DNA from 4 places in the Acinetobacter lanii genome. Region 1 is predicted to be linked to each of the others. Evidence: predicted binding sites of a transcription regulator. Region 1 holds the regulator's gene; each other region holds the start of a gene.

Region 1 (2,214 bases):
GACAACAACAGCAAGTCATTGACCAAAGCATTCATACGTTTGGTTTGCGACTGCATCTGATCAAAGGCGCGTTTCCAGCGTGGGCTAATGTCTTCTTGATCTTTAAAGGTTTCAATATATCCACTGAGTACCGTTAAGGGGGTACGGAGTTCATGGGAAATGTTATCGACAAAGTCAGAACGCATTTGTTCTAAATTGCGCATACGGGTAATGTCATGCGCGACCAATAGACAGCTTTCATTGCCAAAATGAGTCAATTTAATTTGTGCGTAGGTATTGTCATCGCTGGCAAGTTTAATCTTGATGCCATCAGGGGCTTGATCTACATTTTTAAAATATTCAACAAAGTCCGGTTGGCGAATAATAGTCAAAATATTACGACCACGATCCAGTGCCTGTATGCCAAATAAATGTTCTGCGGCCGGATTCCACCAGTCGATCTGTTGCAAATCATCGGTCATGATGATCGCTTCAGACAGCGCCATGAGGGAGGACTGAGTGCGATCAATTAAACTGACCATTTCCGACTGTACAATGCGTTCCTGACGTTGTGCACGATAGACATTGAACAGCAAGGCGCCCCAAATGCCATTTAAATTCGGTGGAACATCATAAGGTCGATTGGAAATCCAATCATTGACCAAATACAGTGAACGCAGTTGCATGGCAAAAAACAGCGCAAAAGCAATCCCGATACCGATCCAAAAATAACCGAGTCCGAAGCCAATCAAGCCGCCCACGACAATAAAAAAAGCCAAGAGACGTAAATCTTGTTTGGCAAAGGTCCATAAACTGCTATAGCGAAATTTTTTATGTTCATTCGCCAGTTTAGGGACGGGATACGGTTCATACATACAGTGAAATTCACCTTAAACGAATAACTGAATATTAACCTAAAGCAACGTCTGCGCGGGTAGAGAATCGATAACCTGTACCGCGTACCGTCTGTACATAACGATCTGCACCATAGGGTTCTAGCACTTTGCGCAAACGACGAATATGCACATCGATGGTTCGGTCTTCAATATAGACATTGCCGCCCCAGACTTGATCAAGCAATTGCGCACGGGTATAGGCACGTTCAGGATGGGTCATAAAGAATGCCAACAAGCGATATTCCGTTGGTCCCATGTCTAAAATACTGTGGTTAAAGCTGACCCGCTGACTGACAGGATCGAGGGTCAAGCCATTGGCATCAATGGTTTTTTCACCACTTAAGGCATTGGCGCGGCGCAATACCGCTTTAATCCGAGAAACCAATTCACGGGTAGAAAAAGGCTTGGTCATGTAGTCATCGGCACCGGCATCGAGACCTTGCACTTTATGGTCTTCTTCACCGCGTGCAGTCAGCATAATCACTGGAATTTCTGACAAAGTTTCATCACGCTTTAGACGGCGACACAGGTCAACGCCACTCACGCCACCGGGCAACATCCAATCCAGTAGGATTAAAGCAGGGCGTTGATCGACAATCATTTGATGCGCTTGTTTGGCATCTTCAGCTTCAAGGCATTGGAAGCCTGCCATATCTAATGAGGTATGGATCATTTCACGAATCGGAAGCTCGTCATCGACGATTAAAATATAGTCATCTTTCACAACGCAATATCCTTAGAACAACGGTGTTCCCGTTTTATATTTATGACAGGCTTATTACAAAGATTAATTATGACAGTATCATTGCAATCATGGGACGAAACCTGCATTTCGCAATGATTTGTGACAAATTCAGCGATAAGCCAAGGAAATCTATCGAAAATTTTTTACTGAAATAAATGATTCCAATGCATCATTTAAATTCAATGAAATACACACGGAGCCTATGTATCAAGAAAGTTAAACCGGCATGCTTCGCCCCATTTATTGATCGGTTAAATCTCGAAGTAAAGCCAAGAACACCGTACGGCAGGCTTGAACGACATCCTCAATCGGCAGTTTAAAACCACCCATCACCCAACGTACCGCCACTTGAGTGACATAGCCATTCAGCCCTGTGGCAATCAGAGAAATCTCTTTTTCGCTCAATTGGGTTTTCGGCATCATCAGCATCACAAAGGCATGAATCATGCGGTCAAACTGCCCCATGGTTTCTTGAATGGTGGCATGGTTATGCAGTTCTTGAACCAGCATGGCATCGATATAAATAATCCGTGCCATGCGGGGATCATCATGCAGCATATTGAAAAAACCCGTTAGACCACTATCAATCATGTG
Region 2 (2,214 bases), 1.6 Mb from region 1:
CAGAAAGAATTGAATTGTAAATAATTCAATTTTCAACTGAATCAAGGAATACACAATGACTTACGATGATCAAAACATTTTTGCACGAATTTTACGTGGTGAACTTCCTGCAATTAAAGTCTATGAAGATGATCAAGTCTTGGCTTTTATGGACATCATGCCTCAAGCTGATGGCCATACCCTTGTGATTCCGAAATCACCTGCGGTGACCTTGTTAGATTTGGCGCCTGACGCTGCAGCCTATACCATTCAAATTGTACAAAAAGTGGCAAAAGCCATTGAAAAATCCTTGGATGCCAAAGGCATTGTGTTGATGCAATTGTCGGGTGCTTCAGCGGGTCAAACGGTACCGCATGTTCACTTTCATTTAATTCCAAGCTCTGTACATGAGTTAGGCAAACACGCCTTAACCATGGGTGATCAAGAAAAAATTAAAGCACTTGCGGAAAAAATTAAAGCGGCGCTTTAAATCATAGTCATTCATTTATTGTCATTTCAAGCATATAAAATAAGTAAAGAAATGAGGCCCAGTGCCTCATTTTTTATGCCCTATTTTTAATGAACCCATTGATATTTTAGTGCTTGAATGAGCCTAAATACGCTGCAACTTTTCATCAGCATTATTGACAGTGGTTCTTTAAACCCATTCAGTCATTGCACTCTTTTGTGATTCTAATAAAGTCCATTTCTACATCCAGACCTAGACCTTGTCATATTTCTTCAATCAAATCTTCATCATTTTGCAAGATAAGCTTCATTAAACTGACTTATCTATATCCAATACTGAGTCCAACCAATATATCTTCACAATCTGTGTAAGGTATTGAGTCAAAACCAAATATAAGGCGTTGTTGGAGCAAAAATGAATAAAACAGTCTGTGTATTTACCATTGGGGCAATTTGCATGACATCGGTCTTAAGCCATGCTGCAGACGTTAAAATTTACGGTCGCGCAAATATTTCGCTCGACTATTTAGATGATGGCAAAGACTATAACGTGTTCACAGTCACCTCAGATGCGTCACGCATTGGTTTCAAAGTCGACCACAAACTTGAAAATGGCATGACGGCTTTTGCACAAATCGAACAAGAAATTAATTTTGCCACAGGCACCAATGATGCCAAAGCCAATACTTTTGCGACACGTGATACTTTTGCCGGGATCAGCAGTGAGCAATATGGTCAACTGCGTGTCGGACGTTTTGATGGCCCCTTTAAAATTGCACGTAGTCCGGTCAATTTCTTTGGCGATATGGTCGGTGACATGCGTAACTTGACCCGTGCAGGCAGTTTAAGATTTGATGAACGTAACGACAATACGGTGGAATATAAATCACCAAAATTTGGCGGTGGCTTTAATGTTTTAGCCGGCATCTCAATGCAAAATGGCGTGCAAGTGGCTCAACAACCCAATGGTGATGAAGTCAGTGACACCAAAGCCTATGATGCAGCCATTACCTATAAAAAAGACCGTTATGATTTGGCAGCGGCCTATCAAAAATTTGAAGAAAATGCATCAAATTCTTCACCGACCACCGCCCGTGATTCTTACCGTGTGGCAGGCGCTTATAAAATCACTGATGCACTAAATCTTGGTGCTTTATACCAGTATTCTCAATATGATGAAAACACCGCAAGCAATGCTGATGCTCAGATTTTTGGTTTAGCCGGTGAATATAAATTCACCCCAAAAACCTTGCTACGTGGTGAATACTTTTACCGAGATGTCGATGCCGAGGACAGCAACTCAAGCATGATTGCTTTGGGCTTGGAACATAAACTTGACCCACAATTTCGGGTATATGGTAATGTCGCAACCGTCTTGAATGACGAAAATGCCAACCTTGCACCTTGGCGAGAGGGTCGCGCCAACGCCAATGCAGCCTCTCCTGTGCTAGCAGCGATGGGTGAAAATGCCACAGCGCTTTCACTGGGTTTCCGATACGACTTCTAAAGAACTGATTCAGCGTTTCGTGATTAAATTTTTATTTAAACCCTATAAAAAAAACACGCTACGGCGTGTTTTATATTTTTATACGGACAAAACTGGAATTAACTTAATAAAACAATACACAGGCAAATGAAAAAATCGATACCGCTTCTATGATCTCGATACTGGCGCCTACCGTATCCCCTGTAATCCCACCAATACGCTGAATAAATTTATGCCTTAAATAGACTAAGCTGAACATAGCGATCATCGCCGTGAATATA
Region 3 (2,214 bases), 940 kb from region 1:
GTCCAAATTCTTATTTAAAGAATACGCCAATGGCATGATTCCGATCAGAATCAGCATAATCAATCCCATGCCTTTTTGACCATCATTTGAACCATGTGCAAAGCTCACACCGGTACAGGTAAAGATCAAAATGGCACGAATCAGCGGTGGTGGTGGTTTGTTGCCTTCAGGTGGACGGAACAGCTCAAGTTGTTTCTTGAACACTTTCTTCACCAACAAAAACACCAAACCCGCAAACACAAAGCCGATTAAAGGCGAGAACAACAACGCCTTACCGACTTTAAGCACTTGCTCCATATCGACACCACTTGCACCACCTTTATTCATCAGGTAGTTCATGATGCCCACACCCAAAATCGAACCGATTAGCGTGTGTGAACTCGATGCTGGAATCCCCAAGAACCACGTGCCCAAGTTCCATAAAATGGCAGAAATGAGCATGGCAAACACCATGGCAAAGCCTGCACCTGAGCCGACATTCATAATCAACTCAACTGGAAGCAATGCAATAATGCCGTATGCCACAGCACCACTAGCAACCATCACCCCTAAGAAATTACAAAAGCCTGCCCACATCACTGCCACAGGTGCAGACAATGCATTGGTATAGATCACCGTTGCCACAGCATTGGCTGTGTCATGGAAACCATTGACAAATTCAAAGCCCAAAGCGATGAACAGTGCCGTACCCAGCAAGATGAGTGAATATAAACTTAAAGGGGGAACGTGAGCTAAATCTGCAGAAACCTGAAAACCAATATAGATAAGTGTAGAAATAATAAGCGTCAAAAACACCGGCATAAAAAATTTCGGTGTAGGTACGTGAACATTCGAAGATGTTTCAGTCGTCGCTTGTGCTGAATCTGAAATAGGAGCTTGATTAGAATTCATGCAGACAGAGAAAGAGGATGAGAATATCCCCTTATTGTTCAATTAAATTGTGACAATTATATGACAAGAAGCCGTGTTATAAAGCAACTAATCTGGCTTTATGCCTTAATAAAGCACAGCAGTGTCATTAATATGTTTTATATTTTTATATTTTTCATAAGCTTAAACTCCATTTTCACATATCAATTTTAGTTAAAATTTAGATCAATTTTTGTAATAAAAGTTGAAAAGTATTACAAAAAAACGTGACTCAATCGCACTTTATGACATCTTGAATATGAAATATGACAATCCAATGACCATTTGAATTTTGATACATTTTAGCTCATTTTTTATCAGCTTTGCTGTAAATACTGTGGCTGTATTTTTTGCATTTTTCACATTTGCTTATCAAATTTTCATATCTTGCTTATGTATCATTCTGAAGAACCTTGGCAAAAAAAAGTCATTAATTCTGCTAATATTACTTACGTTTTAATTCCTGCTGAGAAAGTTTGAATGTCCACATTGAACACCCTGAGAGAGCTTCTCTCCCAACGTATCCTGATCATTGATGGTGCGATGGGTACCATGATCCAACGTCACAAATTAGAAGAAGCGGATTATCGTGGTGAGCGTTTCGCAGACTGGGCATCTGACCTTAAAGGCAATAACGACCTCTTGGTATTGACGCAACCACAGATTATTCAAGGCATTCATGAAGCTTACCTCGATGCCGGTGCTGACATTATTGAAACCAACAGCTTTAACGGTACCCGTGTTTCGATGTCGGATTACCACATGGAAGATTTGGTTACGGAAATCAACCGTGAAGCAGCACGTATTGCCAAAGCAGCCTGTGAAAAATATTCAACCCCTGAAAAACCACGTTTTGTGGCAGGTGTGCTTGGGCCAACGTCTCGTACCTGTTCGATTTCACCAAATGTGAATGACCCCGCTTTTCGTAACATTAGCTTTGATGAACTCAAAGAAAACTATATTGAAGCTGCGCATGCCCTGATTGAAGGCGGTGCAGATATTCTCCTGATCGAAACGGTTTTCGATACCTTGAACTGTAAAGCGGCGATTTTTGCAGTCAAGCAAGTGTTTAACGAAATCGGCTATGAATTACCGCTGATGATTTCAGGCACCATTACCGATGCTTCAGGTCGTACTTTAACTGGTCAAACCGCTGAAGCATTCTGGAACTCAGTGCGTCACGGTGACCTACTCTCAATTGGCTTTAACTGTGCCTTGGGTGCAGATGCCATGCGTCCACACGTCAAAACCGTGTCTGATGTTGCCAATACGTTTGTGTCAGCGCATCCAAATGCCGGATTACCG
Region 4 (2,214 bases), 520 kb from region 1:
ACGTCCATTTTTTGGCTTGAGGCAGTTGATATTCTACACCCACCAACCAGCTATTGGCTTGGTCAATATTGACGGCGTTGGCAGAGTTCCCTTTCTCTTGATTGACCTCAGCATTTTGGTATAAGCCACGCAGACTTAAACCATTGTCTAAATCCACTTTAGCAATGGCACGAATGGTGTTGGCAGCGGCAAAAGCACCTGAGGTACTGGTTTCTGTATCGATGGCAGTGATATAGCCTTTACGTAAGAAATTGGTCGGTATTGCATAGTCATAAGCTAAGCCTGCAGTGACAACAGGGGCTTTATAGATGATAGAACCTGAAAAAGTTCGACCAATATCCTTGCCAGCAACTTTCGCACCGCCCTTCGATTTTTCAATATGATCGCTCGGCCCAATCGGTAACATCAGTGTGGCATTGATTTTGGCATCAGCGACTTTAAAAGCAGGGGACTCATAGGTCAGGGTATTATCAATCCGGTTTTCACCGCCCATAATGCCTTGCATATCGGCATTGTTCTCAACCGCATGGTTATATGAGTCGACAATAACCCCTAACTGTTTTAAAGGGGTATCGTTCTTGCCGTATTTTAATGTACCCAGTTGTTTGTCTTGAATACCAATTAATTGGTTACGTGGTGTAAAGGTTTCATTGCCATTTCTTTTTAAAATAAAGGTCCATTCGGATTGGTACATTACACTGAAACGTTGATTGAGTTTTTCTTCACCTTTAATCCCGAACAGCGTGTTATTCGAATTGAATTGGACATGATGATCATCTTTGTTTAGATGGTTGTCGCGAGGCATATAATCAACGGATAAATCGATTTTGCCATAAGGCTGTGGCATTGCAAAAGCTGGACTTGCTAAAAGTGCTGAAATCAAAGAGAGAGTGATTTTAGATTTCACCGATAAAACTCATATAGGTATTGAAAATAGGCGCGCAGGATTTCATATTATGTATATATTACAAAGTGATTAATTTTAATTTTATTATCCAAATTTGAGATTAAGCTGTTTTATTAAACAAATTTTATAAGGCATAAAAGAAAATAAAACACAAGCTTTTCACGTAATATCAATCAGATAAAATAATATCGATGAAGATGAGTTATTTATATGGTGTTGGATATTTAAACAATAGATTTGAAGATTATTCGTTTAAAAAGAAAGCAGTACATATTATAAATGCGTGCGTTATTTATTCAATCATTTCATAGATCACCATGAGCCTGAAGCACCGCCACCGCCAGAACTGCCGCCTGAATCACGTTTAGTGGAGGAAGATGTCGAGTGAGGATTCAATGTTGAACTTGAAGATGATTTTTGCTCTCTGTGGTCTTTTGCTTCGCTATATGGCTCAAACGGACGCTCACGGTTTTTTTTGATTCTTATATATTGCTGACCATCCGTACCCATCACGATCTCAGGAAGTGGCGTTTTGGCTTTGTTTCTGTTTTTAAAATATAAGAACAGCAGTAAAAGGGGAGTCGCAAGGATTAAGCCACTGATACCATAAAGGATCAGAACCAAAATCACTGTGCCCAATGAAAGTTCTACATCTGTATTCGATTGCAGTTCATTTTGTGTGTGTGATAAATCGTTGTCTTTATTTACACTTGAAACGCTACTGTATACCGAATCTGTCGCAGTCTGAATTCCATCGTAATATTGATTCTGTTTAAAATAGGGGGCAAGATCGTATCGAATAATACGTCCTGCCTCTATATCGGTGAAATCACCCTCCAAACCATAACCGACTTCAAAGCGCATCTTCCGGTCATCTTTAGCGATGATGAGTAATAAACCATTATCGAGCTTTTCATTGCCAATTTTGATGGTGTTGAATACGTCTAAGGCATACTGCTCAATGGATTCTCCTTGAGTAGAGGGAATCATCAAAATTTTAAAATCGACATTCGCATCTTGGTAAAGTTGCTCATTTTGCAGTTTTAGTTTTTCAATTTCATTGGCGCTTAGGGTTTGTGTAGAATCCACAATATTTTCTTTTTTTAATTTTTCTAGTAGCGCTGAATCGAATTCGGCATAAATGCTCGATGATATAAGGCAACTCATGAGGATTAAGCAATTGAATAAGAAAAAACGTAAAGGAAAATGATTCGACATTTTTATCGTCTATTTTTAGTATGTATTAATTTTAGACAGCAAAAAAATAAAAGCCAAACAACTTTTGTTATTTGGCTTTCAATATTTTT

What was found. The regulator PhoB, encoded in region 1, activates phosphate uptake and scavenging genes when phosphate is short. The targets are predictions, from matches to a motif close to TGTCATNAANCTGTCATAA.
Region 2: a site for PhoB is predicted at 753-771, ahead of G8D99_RS08945 (porin). Genes of this name have one in related genera too.
Region 3: a site for PhoB is predicted at 939-957, ahead of G8D99_RS11600 (inorganic phosphate transporter). Genes of this name have one in related genera too.
Region 4: a site for PhoB is predicted at 1,003-1,021, ahead of G8D99_RS02900 (porin). Genes of this name have one in related genera too.

What each region holds. Positions count from the first base shown of each region.
Region 1 covers NZ_CP049916.1:105,571-107,784, forward strand. The annotation lists gene phoR (phosphate regulon sensor histidine kinase PhoR) at 1-854, opposite strand, end outside; gene phoB (phosphate regulon transcriptional regulator PhoB) at 889-1,599, opposite strand; gene G8D99_RS00500 (TetR/AcrR family transcriptional regulator) at 1,861-2,214, opposite strand, start outside.
Region 2 covers NZ_CP049916.1:1,914,317-1,916,530, forward strand. The annotation lists gene G8D99_RS08935 (YARHG domain-containing protein) at 1-24, shown strand, start outside; gene G8D99_RS08940 (HIT family protein) at 56-469, shown strand; gene G8D99_RS08945 (porin) at 863-1,954, shown strand; gene G8D99_RS08950 (adenosylcobinamide-GDP ribazoletransferase) at 2,058-2,214, opposite strand, start outside.
Region 3 covers NZ_CP049916.1:2,569,232-2,571,445, forward strand. The annotation lists gene G8D99_RS11600 (inorganic phosphate transporter) at 1-891, opposite strand, end outside; gene metH (methionine synthase) at 1,390-2,214, shown strand, end outside.
Region 4 covers NZ_CP049916.1:620,904-623,117, forward strand. The annotation lists gene G8D99_RS02900 (porin) at 1-907, opposite strand, end outside; gene G8D99_RS15615 (TPM domain-containing protein) at 1,220-1,996, opposite strand.